DNA from 2 places in the Paenibacillus sp. CFBP 13594 genome. Region 2 is predicted to be linked to the other one. Evidence: predicted binding sites of a transcription regulator. Region 2 holds the regulator's gene; the other holds the start of a gene.
The links. Region 2 encodes CtsR, which represses protease genes until heat stress. Its sites were predicted from a motif close to ATGGTCAATAAAGGTCAAACA; they were not measured.
Positions count from the first base shown of each region.

Region 1 (9,583 bases), on a different contig from region 2:
AGAGCTCTTATGTAGTGACGTACAACGAAAAAGGCGTGCTGGGACTCATTACACAACGATACGAAGATTATGCTGGCGCTCATGGTATGACAACCCGTACGGGCCACACCTTTGCACTGGACACAGGCAAGGAGCTTACGTTAGATGATGTGCTGCAAAACAACAAAACTATGCGTGAGACGTTGGGTAAAAAAGTCGGCGAACAGCTGAAAGCTCGCGGTGGATACCTGGAAGGTTATAAAGGGTTGAATAAAGATCAGGATTTCTATGTGACACCAACGGGTGTGGTCGTGTTCTTCCAGTTGTATGAGTATACGGCGTACGCAGAGGGATTCCCTGAAATGCCATTTACGTATAAAGAACTTCTCCCTAAAGGAACTGAACCTTTCAGTAATGTATCTGGAACCAAATAAAGAAATCATTATTATGCACTCTTAAGTTGTCTTTCTTATAAAATGAAAAAATAAGCCCTCATCATGATTATGATGAGGGCTTATTCCCGTATAGACAACACAATGGGGTGTTGCTGACGTTAGGTGTTGATATGTTAACTCGTAGACCGGGGTCTACATAACACTTAAATGCCTTGGGAACCTACGTTTTCGATAACTTTATCAATGATACCGTAATCGGCGGCTTCAGCAGCACTCATGAAGTAGTCACGATCTGTATCTTTCTCAATCCGCTCCAGCGGTTGACCTGAACGCTCAGAGATGATGCGGTTCAAGGTATCACGCATTTTCAGGATGCGGCGAGCACGGATTTCGATGTCGGAAGCTTGACCTTGTGCACCACCAAGTGGTTGGTGAATCATAATTTCACTGTTTGGTAATGCAAAACGTTTACCTTTTGCACCGGCATTCAGCAAGAATGCACCCATGGAAGCCGCCATACCTACACAGATGGTAGATACATCCGGTTTGATGAACTGCATTGTATCATAAATCGCCATACCGGCTGTAATCGATCCGCCTGGGCTGTTGATGTATAAGTGAATGTCTTTCTCCGGATCTTCCGCAGCCAGGAACAACATCTGTGCCATAATGGCATTAGCCACTACGTCATTAACATCGCTACCAAGGAAAATAATACGATCCTTCAGCAATCTGGAGTAGATGTCGTAGGCGCGCTCACCCCGGTTGCTCTGTTCAACGACCATTGGAATAAAACTCACGTGAAAAACCTCCTTGGAATGTAAATGTTATTGGTGTTTATACTTAAACTGTTACCGTATTACCCACATAATAAACAATTCCAAACAAAAAGTCAAAGAAAGTCAAACTAACTTGCAAAAAAAAGAAACCTTTCCGGTTTCATTGGTTAAATGGGTTATGAGCTGTTAAATAAAAATGGCGCGCCCGCCAAGAATCGAACTTGGATCTCAGGCTTCGGAGGCCTACGTCATATCCATTGGACCACGGGCGCACATTATGTGACAGCAATAATGATTATAGCTCATGAAATATTTAATTGCAAGCAGTTCGTTGTGGTATTGGTTTGGATTAACCTAAAAATGATCATGATGAAGAAGAGTGGATAAAGAGTACATTTAAGTAAATGCTATTAGAGGTTTTGGACATGCCGTATGAAATGTGATTCTGAGCGATATGTAGATTGAATTCATTCGTTTCTTCTATATATGGTATGCGTGAGCTAGTCCTAGATCATGGAAGTCTAGGATTGTGAAAATAGGCGCGTACAAACGCTGAATGCGTGTCGAAATAACACGTTGAAACACTTGCATGTCACGTCAGTTTTAGGTAGAATAGACGTGGGACTTAAAAAGTTAACCCGGGACGTTTTAGGGCCACGAAAGAGAGCTTAGAACGAGAACTTGCGGGAGTGGAAAGCATGCGAACGATTTTAGAAGTACAAAAGCAGCTTCTGCCTGATCTCATGGATATCTTGAAAAAGAGGTATACGATTCTGCAACAGATCATGTTATCGGATGTGATCGGACGGAGAACGTTAGCTAATTCCATTCAGATGACCGAGCGGGTTCTGAGGGCTGAGACCGATCTGTTAAAGGCTCAGGGACTTATTGAAATTGACAGTGCAGGAATGAAGATCAGCGAGGCAGGGTATGATTTGCTGCAGCAGTTAGAGCCCGTAGCCAAAGAGTTGTTCGGATTATCCGAGCTGGAAGAGCGCATCAAGCAAGCCTACGGTCTGCAAAAGGTAGTTGTGGTTCCTGGTGATTCGGATATTTCTCCATTTGCCAAAAGGGAACTGGGCAGAGCCGGAGCGAAGGCTCTCGGCAATATCATGAGTGATAACGACGTTGTCGCCGTTACTGGCGGTTCAACAACGGCCGAAGTCGCAGAACAACTAAATCCGCCAACATCGCTCAAAGGTGTCTGGTTCGTACCGGCACGCGGTGGACTTGGAGAAAGCCTTGAAATTCAGGCAAATACGATTGCATCTACAATGGCAAAGCGGGTAGGGGCGCAATACAAACTCCTGCATGTGCCGGATTTGCTTAGTGATCATGCCTATGAATCATTAATCCAGGACCCTAGTGTTCAGGAGATTCTGCAGCTGATTCGGAAATCGCGGATTGTTATTCATGGAATTGGTGATGCCGTGGAGATGGCGACAAGACGTAAACTTGCGACGGAGATTATAGATGAACTTCAGGAGCAAGGTGCCGTATCTGAATCTTTCGGTTATTACTTTAACGATCAGGGTAAGGTGGTACATACCATGCTTACACTGGGTATGCGACTTCAGGATATTGAACGAACCGATGTTGTGATTGGAATCGCAGGTGGCAAAAGCAAAGCTGCTGCTATACATTCTGTGTTGCGATTTGGTCAGGAAGATATTCTGATTATTGATGAGGCTGCTGCCGAAGTCATCGTTGCTGAAATGGAATAAGGTTTTACTTTGCAACACAACTATTGTTGTCTTGACGGACTTCACCGTCTGTCTTGAATATATAAGTTTCATAAAAAATTAATCAAAACTTGGGAGGAACTTACTCATGATTAAAGTAGGTATTAACGGTTTTGGACGTATTGGACGCTTGGCATTCCGCCGTATTCAAAATGTAGCAGGCATCGAGGTAGTAGCAATCAACGACTTGACTGACGCTAAAATGCTCGCTCATTTGCTCAAATATGATACAACTCAAGGTCGTTTCGATGGCGATGTTGAAGTACACGATGGCTTCTTCAAAGTGAACGGCAAAGAAGTTAAAGTATTGGCTAACCGTAACCCGGAAGAACTTCCATGGGGCGACCTGGGCGTAGATATCGTTCTGGAATGTACTGGTTTCTTCACAACTAAAGAAGCAGCTGAGAAACACTTGAAAGGTGGAGCTAAGAAAGTTGTTATCTCCGCACCAGCTACTGGCGACATGAAAACCATCGTTTACAACGTAAACCATGAAATCCTCGACGGTACTGAAACTGTAATCTCTGGCGCATCTTGCACAACAAACTGCCTGGCACCTATGGCAAAAACACTGCAAGACAAATTCGGAATCGTTCAAGGTTTGATGACTACAATTCACGCTTACACTGGCGACCAAAACACGTTGGATGCTCCACACCCTAAAGGTGACTTCCGTCGTGCTCGCGCAGCAGCTGAAAACATCATCCCTAACACAACTGGTGCTGCTAAAGCAATCGGTCTGGTAATCCCAGAACTGCAAGGCATCCTTGATGGTGCAGCTCAACGTGTACCAGTAGCTACTGGTTCCCTGACTGAGCTCGTAACTGTTCTGAACAAAAAAGTAACTGCTGAAGAAGTTAACGCAGCTATGCAAGAAGCTTCCGATCCAGAAACTTTCGGATACACAGAAGACGAAATTGTATCTTCCGATATCCAAGGAATCACTTTCGGTTCCCTGTTTGATGCAACTCAAACTAAAGTTCTGACTGTTGGCGACCAACAATTGGTTAAAACTGTAGCTTGGTATGACAATGAAATGTCCTACACTGCACAATTGGTTCGCACTTTGGAGCACTTTGCAAAAATGATTAAGTAATATCTGCAATAACATAGAGCGGAAACAGATGCTATATTGTTTCCGCTCTTTATATATCTACATTTTGCAAATTTCTCAAAAACACCAGGATTGACAAGGGATTTTAGCTCTTGATTGGTCCACCAAATACATGGGTGCGGAGGAAATACAGATGAACAAAAAAAGTGTACGCGATATCGAATTGACAGGAAAACGGGCTTTTGTCCGTGTAGATTTCAATGTGCCGCTCGAAGATGGTAAAATTACAGATGACAAACGTATTCGTGCAACGCTTCCTACAATCAACTTCTTGATTGAAAAAGGCGCTAAAGTCATTTTGGCAAGCCACATGGGTCGTCCTAACGGCGAAGTGGTTGAATCTTTGCGTTTGACTCCAGCAGCTGAGCGTTTGTCTGAATTGCTTGGTAAAACAGTTGTTAAAGCTGACGGTTCTGTTGGTGACGCTGTTAAAGCTCAAATCGCTGAACTGAACAACGGCGACGTATTGTTGCTTGAAAACGTTCGTTTCCACGCAGGCGAAGAGAAAAACGATCCGGAACTGGCAAAACAATTTGCTGAACTGGCTGACGTTTTCGTTAATGATGCGTTTGGCGCGGCTCACAGAGCACACGCTTCGACTGAAGGAATCGCTCACTTGCTTCCAGCAGTGTCCGGTTTGTTGATGGAGAAAGAACTTGAAGTGTTGGGTAAAGCAATCTCCAACCCTGAGCGTCCTTTCACAGCTATCATTGGTGGATCCAAAGTTAAAGACAAAATCGATGTAATCGACAACCTGCTGAACATTGCAGACAACGTGATCATCGGTGGCGGTCTGACTTACACGTTCTTCAAAGCACAAGGACATGAAATTGGACAATCCTTGCTGGATGATTCCAAACTTGATGTTGCTCTTGGTTTTATCGAAAAAGCGAAAAAATTGGGCAAAAACTTCTACCTGCCGGTAGATATCGTAGTGTCTGACGATTTCAGTGCGAAAGCAAACACACAAATCGTTGACATCGATGGTATCCCAGCAGATTGGGAAGGTATCGACATCGGTCCTAAAACACGTGAGATCTATGCTGATGTAATCAAAAACTCCAAATTGGTTGTGTGGAACGGACCAATGGGCGTATTTGAAATCGAGCCATTCTCCCACGGTACTCGTGCAGTAGCGGAAGCTTGCGCTGAGACAGAAGCTTACACTGTAATTGGTGGCGGTGACTCCGCAGCAGCAGCAGAGAAGTTCAAATTGGCTGATAAAATGAACCACATCTCTACAGGTGGCGGTGCATCGCTCGAGTTCATGGAAGGTAAAGTACTTCCAGGCGTAGTGGCATTGAACGACAAGTAAGTTTTAGTAGCCTATAGCATGAAGGAGTTGAAACCCATGAGAACACCGATTATCGCAGGTAACTGGAAAATGTTCAAAACGGTTTCCGAATCCAATGACTTCATTCAGGAAGTTAAAGGAAAAGCGGAAGTTGAAGGCGTGGAAACTGTAATCTGCGCACCGTTTACAAATCTGCCATCCCTGGTAGAAGCCGTTAAAGGCACAAACATCAAAATTGGTGCACAAAATCTTCATTTTGAAGACAACGGTGCATTCACAGGTGAAATCAGCGGCGTAATGCTGAAAGACCTGGGCGTGGATTATGTCATTATTGGTCACTCGGAGCGCCGTCAATATTTTGCGGAAACCGATGAGACTGTCAATAAAAAATTGCATGCAGCATTCCGTCACGGATTGACTCCAATCTTCTGCCTTGGTGAGACGCTTGAAGAGCGTGAAGCGAACCAAACAAAAGACGTATGCAAAGTGCAAACAGTAGCTGCTTTTGCAGGTCTGTCTGCAGAGCAAGCGGCACAAGTTGTTATCGCTTATGAGCCAATCTGGGCGATTGGTACAGGCAAATCCTCCACTTCCCAAGATGCGAATGAAGTTATTGCTTACATCCGTACGCTGGTGAAGGATCTGTACAACGAGACGGTTGCGAATGCAGTTCGTATTCAATACGGCGGCAGTGTTAAACCGGAGAACGTAACAGAATACCTCGGACAAAGCGACATCGACGGCGCACTTGTTGGCGGTGCCAGCTTGCAGCCGGCTTCGTTCATCGCGCTTGTTGAGGGGGCGAAGTAAGATGACAGCTCCAAAACCTGTAGCACTGATCATCATGGATGGCTTTGGTCTACGTAACACGGTGGAAGGCAACGCGGTAGCGCAAGCCAAGAAACCGAACTACGACCGTTTCATGAGCCAATTCCCACATACAACACTCACTGCTTGCGGTGAAGCTGTAGGTTTGCCAGAAGGGCAAATGGGAAATTCCGAGGTAGGTCACCTGAACATTGGTGCCGGCCGGATCGTATACCAGGATTTGACCCGTATCTCCAAATCCATTCGTGACGGCGAGTTCTACGACAATGAAACACTTGTCAAAGCGGTTCGCGAAGCGAAACAAAGCGGCAAAAAGCTTCATCTCTACGGCTTGTTGTCTGATGGCGGCGTACATAGTCACATCGACCACCTGTTTGCTATGCTGGATCTGGCCAAAAAAGAAGGAATGAATGATGTATATATTCATGCTTTCATGGATGGCCGTGATGTTATGCCAGACAGTGGTAAAGACTTCATGCAGAAGCTGATCGCCAAGATTGAAGAAGTCGGTGTAGGTAAAATTGCAACGGTTCAAGGCCGCTATTACGCGATGGACCGTGACAAACGTTGGGAACGGGTTGAGAAATCATACCGTGCCATCGTTTATGGAGATGGACCAAAATACACTGACCCACTCAAAGCGGTTGAAGAATCGTATGAGAAGTCCGTATTTGATGAATTCGTTGAACCAACGGTTATCGTCAAAGCGGATGGTGAGCCGGTAGGTTTGGTTGAGAGCGGCGATTCCGTTATCTTCCTCAACTTCCGTCCTGACCGTGCGATTCAGTTGTCGCAAGTATTCACAAACCAGGATTTCCGCGGTTTCGATCGTGGTCCGAAGTTCCCTGTGGGCTTGCACTTTGTATGCTTGACTTTGTTCAGCGAGACGGTTGAAGGTTATGTGGCTTATTCGCCGAAGAACCTCGATAACACCCTGGGTGAAGTTCTGGTACAGAACAATAAAAAACAACTGCGTATTGCAGAAACTGAGAAATACCCGCACGTTACCTTCTTCTTCAGCGGTGGTCGTGATGTGGAGCTTCCGGGCGAAACTCGCGTACTAATCAACTCACCAAAAGTTGCAACGTATGACCTGCAACCGGAGATGAGTGCGTATGAAGTAGCTGATGCATGTGTTCGCGAGATCGAAGCAGACAAACATGACGCCATCATTCTGAACTTTGCTAACCCTGACATGGTTGGACACTCCGGCATGCTGGAGCCTACCATCAAAGCGGTTGAAGTAACAGATGAGTGCATGGGCCGTGTTGTGGATGCGGTACTTGCCAAAGGCGGCGTTGTACTGATCACTGCCGATCATGGTAACGCGGATATGGTGTTCGATGAGAAAGGACGTCCGTTCACAGCTCATACAACGAACCCCGTTCCATTCATCGTTACGGATGCCAATGTAACTCTGCGTGAAGGGGGAATCCTGGCAGATATCGCGCCAACGATCCTTGACCTGATGCAATTGCCTAAACCGGCTGAGATGACAGGTACATCCGTCATCGCTACCCGCAAATAAGTTACGTAACAACATATATGAAATTGGGAAGTTTGGAGTTTACCCCTGAACGAAGGAAGCAGAAATTGTCTGAAGAAGCGTTAGCGTTCGCCTTTATCACATGATTCCAACTTATGAAAATAAGTTCAAAAGGAATCAGGGGATAACAGCGATCAGAGGACAATTCTGCTAACGTAGTGGAAAAGGGAAAACACAAGTGGTCCTGATTTATAATAAATTTAAATTTAAAGGAGATTATCACAAATGACTATTATTTCTGACGTGTACGCTCGCGAAGTCCTCGACTCCCGCGGTAACCCTACAGTAGAAGTTGAAGTATACCTGGAGTCCGGCGCAATCGGACGCGCAATCGTTCCATCTGGTGCATCCACTGGTGCCCACGAAGCCGTTGAGCTTCGCGATGGTGACAAATCCCGTTACCTCGGTAAAGGCGTTCTGCAAGCTGTTAAAAACGTAAACGAAACAATCGCTCCAGAAGTTATCGGTATGGATGCATTGGATCAACTGGGTATCGACAAATTGATGATCACTTTGGATGGTACGCCAAACAAAGGTAAACTGGGTGCTAACGCAATTCTGGCTGTATCCATGGCAGTAGCTCGCGCAGCTGCTGACGCTCTGGACCTGCCATTGTACGTTTACCTGGGCGGATTCAACGCTAAAGCATTGCCAGTACCAATGATGAACATCATCAACGGTGGTGAGCATGCGGACAACAACATCGACGTTCAAGAGTTCATGGTTCTTCCAGTTGGAGCACCAAGCTTCAAAGAAGCTCTTCGCGTAGGTGCAGAGATCTTCCACAACTTGAAATCCGTATTGAGCTCCAAAGGCTTGAACACAGCTGTAGGTGACGAAGGTGGTTTCGCACCGAACCTTGGTTCGAACGAAGAAGCAATCACTACAATCATCGAAGCAATTGAAAAAGCTGGTTACAAACCAGGCGTTGACGTATTCCTGGGTATGGACGTTGCTTCCACTGAGTTCTACAAAGATGGTAAGTACACACTTGCTGGTGAAGGTAAATCTTACACTTCCGCTGAGTATGTTGACCTTCTGGCTTCATGGGTTGAGAAATACCCAATCATCACAATCGAAGACGGTATGTCCGAAGATGACTGGGATGGTTGGAAATTGCTCACTGAGAAATTGGGAGACAAAGTACAACTCGTTGGTGATGACCTGTTCGTAACAAACACTGAGCGTCTGGGCAGAGGTATCGACGAAGGTATCGGTAACTCCATCCTGATCAAAGTTAACCAAATCGGTACATTGACTGAAACATTTGATGCAATCGAAATGGCTAAACGTGCAGGATACACAGCTGTAATCTCTCACCGTTCCGGTGAATCCGAAGACAGCACAATTGCTGATATCGCTGTTGCAACTAACGCTGGTCAAATCAAAACGGGTGCTCCTTCCCGTACAGATCGTATCGCGAAGTACAACCAATTGCTCCGCATTGAGGATCAACTGGGTGAACTGGCTCAATACAATGGTCTTAAAGGATTCTACAACCTTAAAAAATAAGCTGGATATCCAGCTTTTACGGGCAAGCCGGGTAACCGGCTTGTCTTTTTTTGCAACGAAGTAATGGTATAACGTAAGGATCACGCAGATGGTGAAATTTAGGGCATTGTATAAACTGTACTACTTGTAGTACAACCATAGCTATGTTACAATTAAAGTAACTGTTTTTATGGTGAGATGTATGCCCACATGGGTAGGAGGTGGAAAGAATGGATATTGCTTTGAAATTGCTGCTCGTTGTTTTCTCGATCGGTCTAATCACTGTAGTATTGCTGCAGCACGGGAAAAGCGCTGGTTTGGCGGGTGCCATCTCCGGTGGTGCGGAACATCTTTTCGGTAAAACGAAAGCGCGCGGATTGGATCTCTTCCTGCAACGTGCAACGGTGGTACTGGG
Region 1 is NZ_JACYVQ010000013.1:120,358-129,940, reverse strand. Features, by position in the region: gene IFU39_RS28820 (stalk domain-containing protein) at 1-413, shown strand, start outside; gene clpP (ATP-dependent Clp endopeptidase proteolytic subunit ClpP) at 578-1,174, opposite strand; tRNA gene IFU39_RS28810 (tRNA-Arg) at 1,351-1,425, opposite strand; gene IFU39_RS28805 (sugar-binding transcriptional regulator) at 1,852-2,877, shown strand; gene gap (type I glyceraldehyde-3-phosphate dehydrogenase) at 2,984-3,991, shown strand; gene IFU39_RS28795 (phosphoglycerate kinase) at 4,143-5,324, shown strand; gene tpiA (triose-phosphate isomerase) at 5,361-6,113, shown strand; gene gpmI (2,3-bisphosphoglycerate-independent phosphoglycerate mutase) at 6,115-7,659, shown strand; gene eno (phosphopyruvate hydratase) at 7,903-9,189, shown strand; gene secG (preprotein translocase subunit SecG) at 9,399-9,583, shown strand, end outside.
Region 1: a site for CtsR is predicted at 1,263-1,283, ahead of clpP (ATP-dependent Clp endopeptidase proteolytic subunit ClpP). Genes of this name have one in related genera too.

Region 2 (9,583 bases):
CGGCATCGACTCTTGAAACGACACCATAAATATGATCAGAGCTGGTGCTGCACCAAAGGAAACCATGTCAGACAAGGAATCAAGTTCCTTACCGAATTCACTTTGGGCATTAAGTGCACGTGCCACTCGGCCATCCAGACCATCAAGCAGCATCGCTACAATGACCATAATGGCAGCCAAACTGTAATTTCCATCAATCGCAAGCAAAATTGCCATCATTCCAAGAAACAGATTACCCAGGGTAAAGAGATTCGGAATGAATCTGGTTAGCATCGTTGTTTCACCTCATCCATTTCAAGCCTTTATATAGGCAAACCCTTACATCTGTCTGTCGATAAACATTTGCTCCTGCAAACGTTTGAGGCCTTCCTTAATGGTCCGGGCACGAACTTCACCAATACCATCCACTTCGTCCAGTTCTTCAATTGTAGCCATAATAACATGAGGCAATTGTTCGAATTGATCCACCAGGTTATGGATAATGACATTGGGCAGGCGGGGGATCTTATTTAATACCCGGTATCCGCGAGGTGCAACCGAATCCTCTGAAGTGGCCGCCGATGAAGGATAGCCGAGCAGACGGACAATATGATGTGCATCCAACAACTCATCGTCCGACAATCTTTTCAGTCCCACGATAATTTCACGGATTTTGTCATCACTGTCGTCACGGGCATAGTCTTTATACAATAACCAAGCTTCTTCTTCCGTTGTACCCACGAGCTCTTCCATTTGCATGGAGATGAGTCGTCCCTCATTCCCGAGTTCATGAATGTATCGTTTGATCTCCGTTTTGATCCGCATCACCATTTCGGTACGCTGAATCACATTAACCACTTCAGGAATCGTCACCAGTTCCTCAAATTCAGAGGCACTCAGATTCGTAAGAGACTGTGTTAATACCGCTTTGTATTTCTCCAGGGTTTGAATCGCTTGATTCGCTTTGGTCAAAATAACCCCGATTTCCTTGAGGGAATAACGAAGTGTTCCCTGATACAAGGTAATGATATTCCGACGCTGTGATATGGATACGACCAATTTACCCGTTTGCTTTGCTACACGCTCTGCCGTCCGGTGACGAATCCCCGTCTCTGATGAAGAGATAGATGAATCCGGGATTAACTGGGTATTGGCGTAAAGAATACGCTTCAAATCTTCGCTAAGAATAATGGCACCATCCATCTTGGCGAGTTCGTACAGGTAGTTTGGGGAGAAATCACAGTTAATCGAGAATCCCCCGTCCACCACTTCCATGACTTCAGGGCTGTATCCTACAACAAGCAGTGCGCCCGTCTTGGCGCGCAGCACATTTTCCAGACCTTCGCGGAAAGGTGTACCTGGTGCGATCAGCCTTAACAACTCATTCATATTATCCAGTTGGCTCATATCTTTCATCTTGTTATGCCCCCTAATCTAAAGCAACCGCTAGTGCATCTGCCACGGTATTCACACCGATCAGTTGTATCCCGCGAGGATGTTTCCAGCCCTTTAAGCTTTTTTCCGGTAAAATGACTCGTTTGAAGCCCAACTTTGCGGCTTCCTTCACTCGTTGTTCGGCCCGTGATACGGCTCGAACTTCACCTGTCAGACCGATCTCGCCAAAGATGACGTCGTCCGGCTTGGTCGGTACATCTCTCAAACTGGATGCAATGCTGACGGCAACCGCCAAATCTACAGCGGGCTCATCCAATCGTACTCCACCAGCCACGTTCAGATACGCATCCTGGGTCTGTAAGAACATCCCCATTCGTTTCTCCAGCACTGCAATGATCAGATTTAATCGATGCAGATCTACCCCTGTTGCCATACGGCGGGGAGAAGGGAAATGGGTGGTTGAGATCAACGCCTGCAATTCCACGAGCAGAGGGCGTGTACCCTCCATACTGGCAACTACCGTTGAACCTGCTACACCCAGTGGACGTTCCGACAAAAAGAGTTCGGATGGATTGCCCACCTCACGAAGTCCATCCTCACCCATTTCAAAAATACCAATCTCATTGGTGGAACCAAAACGGTTCTTCACCGCACGCAGCAGGCGATACGTATGATGCCGTTCTCCTTCAAAATAAAGCACGCAATCCACCATATGTTCTAACATACGTGGACCGGCAATGGCACCTTCTTTGGTAACATGCCCCACAAGAACCGTTGCAATGCCTCTGCCTTTGGCAATCCGCATGAACCTTGACGTACATTCCCTTACCTGTGCTACACTACCCGGCGCACTGGTAACTTCGGGAAGATATACCGTCTGAATGGAGTCGATGACCAGAAAATGCGGCTGGATCTGATCCACCGCTTCCTCTACGCGTTCCATATTGGTTTCACACAATACATACAACTCGGCAGAGAGTGCCCCGAGGCGGTCTGCCCGCAATTTAGTCTGCTTGACTGATTCCTCACCGGAAACATATAACACACGCAAACCCGAATGCGTCAAAGCATGGGACGTCTGCAACATCAACGTTGATTTACCGATACCCGGATCTCCGCCCACCAGAACGAGTGAACCCGGAACAATTCCGCCACCCAATACCCGGTTCAACTCTCCGATTCCAGTCTGTACACGCGGTTCCTGACCGCTATCTATATCTATGATAGGAAGCGGTTTATCTTTACTGTCAAACAGAGGAGAATTTCTCCCTTGTGTTTTGACCACCGTCTCTGTTTCTTCCACCATTGAATTCCATGACTGACAACCCGGACACTTACCGTACCACTTGGGGGCTTCATAGCCGCATTCCGTACATTGAAACTTGGTTTTAACTTTGGCCACTTCAGCACTCCTATAATTTAGTTTTATAACAGCATTTTGCATTATTCGACGAATTTCACCCAAACTCCCTGACGTGCAGGGTTACTAAAAGTTTACCATTGTTTGAGATTTTTCGTAAAGGATTATCGCAAACTTTACACATGTTCCTGACATAATCATGTCCGTCTTCTGTCCAAAGTGCAAAAAATCCTCCCCGGCCGAAGCCGAGAAGGATTTGATTATGGAATAAGGATTAATACAAGCTGAAGCTCACTCCAAAGCTTGATGTATATTATTTGGTTTCGATTTCCTCATTGGACGGAACGACCACGTCTTTTTTCGTAACAGACAGTGCACCGTTCTCTTCGTCGATGAGCAATGAATCCCCTTTGGTTACGTTACCTGTGAGCAACTCTTCGGACAATTTGTCCTCAATATGCTTTTGGATCGCCCGACGAAGCGGACGCGCACCGTAAGCTGGATCAAAGCCTGACTTCGCAAGAAAAGACTTGGCATTATCAGTGAGTTCGAAATCGACCTCATGTTCGAGCAGTCGTTTACGAAGTTCTTCACTCATAAGCGTAACAATTTCAGCGATGTGTTTTTCTTCGAGTGAGTGGAACACGATAATTTCATCAATCCGGTTAAGGAACTCTGGACGGAAGCTTTTCTTCAGCTCATCCATCACTTTCCCCTTCATGTTGTCATAATCCGCTCCTGCATCTACAACTGCAGTGAAGCCCAGTGTAGAGTTACGTTTGATCGCTTCGGCACCCACGTTGGATGTTAGAATGATCAGCGTATTGCGGAAGTCAACGACGCGACCTTTGGAATCCGTCAGTCGACCATCCTCAAGCACTTGTAACAAGATATTGAATACTTCTGGATGTGCTTTCTCGATTTCATCGAGCAGGACTACGGAATATGGTTTGCGACGAACTTTCTCTGTCAGCTGGCCACCTTCTTCGTACCCAACATATCCTGGAGGCGCTCCGACAAGTCGGGAAGTCGAGTGCTTCTCACCATACTCGGACATATCAATCCGGATTACTGCATTTTCATCGCCGAACATCGCTTCAGCCAGAGCACGAGCAAGTTCTGTTTTACCTACCCCTGTAGGACCGAGGAAAATGAATGAACCCATCGGACGTTTCGGATCTTTAAGTCCTGCACGAGCACGACGAACCGCACGGCTGACAGACTTCACTGCCTCATCCTGACCGATGACACGTTCATGTAGAATAGACTCCAGATTCATCAGACGCTGTGTCTCTTCTTCTTTCAGTTGGTTCACAGGGATTCCTGTCCAGCTGGCTACCACTTGTGCGATATCCTCAGGAGTAACCTCGGAATCGGTGCGACCTTGTTTCTCTTTCCACTGGTTCTTCGTTACATCCAGCTCTTCACGAATTTTTTGTTCCGTATCACGCAGAGCTGCTGCTTTTTCGAACTCCTGACTTTGAACTGCAGCGTCTTTTTCCTTACGGATATCTTCCAGACGGCTTTCCAGTTGTTTCAGGTTTGGTGGGATCGTGTAAGAGTTCAATCTTACTTTGGAACCCGCTTCATCAATCAGATCAATCGCTTTGTCTGGCAAGAAACGGTCTGTAATGTAACGGTCAGACAGTTTAACCGCCTGCACAATTGCTTCGTCCGTAATTTTCACACGGTGATGCGCCTCATAACGGTCACGCAAGCCATGTAAGATTTGAATCGCTTCTTCCGGAGAAGGCTGATCTACAGTAATCGGTTGGAATCGACGCTCAAGCGCTGCATCCTTCTCGATGTATTTACGATATTCATCCAGTGTTGTCGCACCGATACATTGCAATTCTCCACGAGCCAGAGCCGGTTTCAAAATGTTAGAAGCATCGATGGCACCTTCAGCTCCGCCTGCGCCAATCAAGGTATGCAATTCGTCGATAAACAGGACAATGTTACCTGCTTGGCGAATCTCATCCATGATTTTTTTCAGACGATCTTCGAACTCACCACGATATTTGGTTCCAGCGACTACAGAACCCATATCTAGGGTCATTACACGTTTGTCGCGCAATGTTTCCGGAATCTCATTTGCAATGATTTTTTGTGCAAGGCCTTCAGCAATCGCTGTTTTACCTACACCTGGCTCACCGATCAATACCGGGTTGTTCTTGGTACGACGGCTGAGCACCTGGATGACACGTTCAATTTCTTTACTACGCCCAATGACTGGGTCCAGGTTGTTCTCTCTCGCATAAGCCGTGAGGTCACGTGCCAGACTGTCTAGCGTTGGTGTGCTTACATTGGCAGGTGTGCCATTATGGCTGGATACAGCTTCACTGCTGCCAAGCAATTGCAGCACTTGTTGACGTGCTTTGTTCAGGCTAATTCCCAGGTTATTGAGCACACGTGCTGCAACACCCTCGCCTTCACGAATCAATCCGAGCAGGATATGCTCTGTGCCTACATAGGTATGGCCCAATTTTCGAGCTTCATCCATAGATAGTTCAATTACTTTTTTCGCACGTGGCGTATATGCAATGTTGGTAGGTTGCTCTTGGCCACGGCCAATCAGCGTTTCTACTTCATCCTGAATTTTTTCCAATCCGAGTCCCAGGCCGATCAGTGCTTTGGCTGCGATACCTTCGCCTTCACGAATGAGGCCGAGCAAAATATGCTCAGTACCGATGTTATTATGACCGAGACGGACAGCTTCTTCCTGCGCGAGTGCGAGCACCTTTTGGGCCCGTTCCGTAAATCTTCCAAACATCATATCTCCTGCACCTCCATGGTTTTGGATAAAACGAGGTCATGTAATGAAATAACCGTCGTATTCTTCATATCATTTTTGTTTGCAGCCGTGCTGCGAATAAAGTCATTTGGCATTTGTACATGCCTTATTATATAAAAGCCGCAATGCGGCATGAAACCATATTTCAATACAAAATCAGGCTAAACTAGGACTGCTTCGCTGCATTGATCGTATCACGAATCAACTGAGCTCGGTAGATATCTCGCTCATCTGTGCGCATATCTTCCCCGAATGTTTTCTGCAAAAATCCCGGCTGTGTCATCACATTCAACTCATTCATTACCGTGATGGACAGTCCATCCAACAAGCCGAGATCCACGCCAAGGCGTACATCCGATAAGCGCTGTGCAGCTTCCTTGGAATCAACAATAGCTGCATGAGACAATATGCCGTAAGAACGCATGACCCGATCCGTAATCCGAAGTCTGGAGTCGGTCATTAACCGTTCTCTGGCTGTACGCTCATGACCTATCATCTGTAACACAACACCATGCAGGTTCTCGATGACTTCCTGTTCGGTCTGTCCCAATGTAATCTGGTTCGAGATCTGGAACAGGTTACCCATCGCCTCGCTACCTTCACCGTATATCCCCCTTACAGTTAATCCTACTTGGGAAACTGCGGTTAAAATGCGGCCAATCTGCTGTGTCATCACCAGGGCAGGCAAGTGCATCATAACCGATGCTCTTACACCTGTACCTACATTAGTAGGACAGCTGGTTAAGTATCCTCTGCGGTCATCAAAAGCATAATCCACGTGCGCTTCAAAAGCATCATCTATTGCGGAAGCTTTCTCCCAGGCTTCCTTCACCTGGAACCCCGGATAGAGGCACTGGATACGAAGATGATCCTCTTCGTTAATCATAATACTGACAGACTCATCCTCACTGAGAATAACCGCACCATTCCTGGATTCATTCGCAAGACTTGGACTGATGAGGTGTTTCTCCACCAGCACCCGTTTGTCGAGTTCGTCAATATCGATCAGATCCAACGTATGAAAATCCCCAAAGGCATGAACGTCATCGTATTGAAGTACTTCGCTCAGCTTATTCAGCACCTCTTCCGATTGCTCATTGGAAGCCAGCATCGGAAACGGAACATGCTGAAGGTTGCGTGCAATCCGGACACGGCTGCTAATGACGATTTCGGAATCAGCCGCATCACTGCGCATCCAGTCGCTGAGCGCCTTCTCTGTAAAGCGCAGATTAGGCATTACGCATCCCTCCTACTCATGACAAACTTTACTCCTGAGCTATTCCTTTTTCAAGTCCTCTGATCTGGTCACGGATCTGGGCCGCCTCTTCAAATTCCTCTTGCGCGATACTCTCCTGGAGCTCCCGCTTCAGATCAGCGATTTGCCGTTTCACCTTGATGCGACCACCAGCTCGTGCAGGCACTTTGCCTACATGGGACGTATTACCGTGAACCCGCTTGAACAAAGGATCCAGACGGCTGTCAAAATATTTATAACATGAACTGCAGCCGAACCGGCCTATCTTGCTAAATTGTGCGTACGTCATACCACACTCTTCACATTGAAGTGCTTTTGCAGGTGGTGTTCCTGCCGATCCACTTTTGCTGGCTGGATCAAAATCAAGCAATCCGGACAACAAGTTGTGAATGGAAAACCCACCTGCTGTTCCAGGGATCATTTCCCCTTTTTCACGGGCACATGACTCACAAATATGGAATTCCGTCTTCTCCCCATTTACGATTTTCGTGAAATGAAGTGTCGCCGGACGTTTATTGCATTCTTGGCACAGCATATTGATGTACCTCCTTTGACCCCGATAGTTTTCATTTACCGAGCAAAGATATTAACATCGCCTTCAACATTCTGGCACGAATTTGATCCCGGTAAGGAAGTTTGACTAATATAACCTCTCTAGATACAGCAGCTCGCATCAACCCGGCTTCCCGCTTGCTCAAGAAGCGCGCTTCTTCCAATTGATAGATCAGACCTTCGGCAGCTGTCTGCCCGATCTCTTCACCAATACTATGGTGCAAATGATTATGCAGAGCTGATTGGGCCGGTAATTCAATACGCTGTATGCGAACATAACCACCACCGCCGCGTTTACTCTCTACCAGGTATCCCTTCTCGAGTGTAAAACGTGTGCTGATGACATAATTGATCTGGGAAGGTACACATGAGAATTGATCTGCCAGATCATTACGCTGAATTTCAACCATTCCTTCGGGACTTTCATGCAAAATACTCTTCAGATATCGTTCGATAATATCAGAGATATTACGCATCCAATCATCCTCCACTGTCTGAAACGTTAAGTCAATAAGGACCCACACGCCCCCACAGAGTACACCTTCTCTACCCATTTAACCAATCAGGGAAACAGCGAATCTTGCTTCCACAGGTGTCAATAGGAGAGCGAAGGAAGCACGAAGGTCCTTTAATATTCCCTTGATCCTCCGATGAGATGAATCCCGTATATTGGCGATCATGCATCAGATTGTAGAAAGAAAGCTACTTAAGTATTAAACCTTTAGTTGACTTTGACTTTCTTTGACTTTATAACCATTATAGCATATTTTGTGGTTTTGCCAAGTGGGGTCACTATTCATTTTTTACGATTTTACACGAAATATTCCCCAGACACAAAAAAACCTCCCCAAAATTGCTGGAGAAGTCCATTTGTCTTTCAATCACGCCGTATTTCTATATAAGCTAATCAAGTTAAATGGAGCAGTGGGAATAGTCATCAGAAGAAATCGAGCAAATAGGTTTCCCGTTCAGGAATCACTTGTTCCAAAGCCTTGATTGCTGCTTCTGGTCCGTGAATTCTTCCGATCCGTGCCATTTCCGTTGGTCTGCGATACCCCATCAGCACTGCGGTAAGGGATTGAATATCCACCTTAATGGTCTGATCATCAGTAATTGGTTCCGAAGTTTTCCATATGGACGCTGTTCCGTTCATTGCCACGTTTAATTGCCATACCCCTTCATTCCATGGAGCGTGTGCATCTTCTACCTGAAGAACAATCTGCAACGGTGAGTCCTGATTTGCAAAGGGATACTGGGATATAAACTGCTCCACACTAACGATACGCGCCATAAAATAAGGTACAATCTCCTGCTGAATCCTCGGGTTATCCAATTGGAAGGCAAGTGTATCACTGGCAGGTGCCTGCAACGTAACTTCCTCGATCATGGAATCATGGTTAGCAATGAAGGTCCACAGTCCTTGCCTAGCCTCTTCGTTCAGATAGATGATCTCTTTAATAGTAAACTTATTTTCCTTAACCTCATATAAAAGATAACCTTGTGCTGCATCAGCTTCATCGTAATATACAGCCTTCTGGCTGCTTCCATTAACCAGAACTGAATTCTCCCACCTTGCATCATCCCGAACCAGAGTTCCGTTATAACGCTCAGCATAAGCACTGTATACTTCCTTTAATATGCTGAGGCCCGGATCCCCACGCCGAATTGTTCCAGGTGTCGCTTTTTTCATAGGCAAATGAGCTGTAGGTACTTTATAACGTTTAAATTCAACATACGTCTCCCATCCATACTTCCGATAGAAACCAAAAGAGAATGGATGCAAGAATGATATGCTCTGTTTGTTGCGATTCATTTCTTCCAACGCATGCTTCAGTAGACCCGCTACCCAGCCTTTGCGTCTATACTCTGGCCAGGTGGCTACACCCGCAATACCGCCCATCTCGAACGCTCTGCCATGAATATAGGTGTGAAAAGGAATGATGTGAAGTTTGGCTCCTAGCTGCCCGTCCTCATATACACCCCATATATCTTGTGACGAAAACTGACTCCGCCGCTTTTCTTTTTGTTCATCATTCATTACCACCTGAAAAGCATATTCGGAGAGTGCCATCGCTGGTTCAAAATCATCTACCGTCAATTTCTGAATTTCCATGTTGTCCTACACCCCATTCGCTAGAGTTATTATCAATCCAAATCATAGCCTGATATGTGATATATGTACCCCTTAGAGTGTGTCAGAGGATTCTTACAAAGTCAAATAAGAGATGCTTTCGCATCCCCTTAAATA
Region 2 is NZ_JACYVQ010000018.1:53,727-63,309, forward strand. Features, by position in the region: gene pssA (CDP-diacylglycerol--serine O-phosphatidyltransferase) at 1-273, opposite strand, end outside; gene disA (DNA integrity scanning diadenylate cyclase DisA) at 319-1,395, opposite strand; gene radA (DNA repair protein RadA) at 1,409-2,776, opposite strand; gene IFU39_RS31450 (ATP-dependent Clp protease ATP-binding subunit) at 3,048-5,510, opposite strand; gene IFU39_RS31455 (protein arginine kinase) at 5,695-6,765, opposite strand; gene IFU39_RS31460 (UvrB/UvrC motif-containing protein) at 6,794-7,318, opposite strand; gene IFU39_RS31465 (CtsR family transcriptional regulator) at 7,350-7,811, opposite strand; gene IFU39_RS31470 (GNAT family N-acetyltransferase) at 8,273-9,448, opposite strand.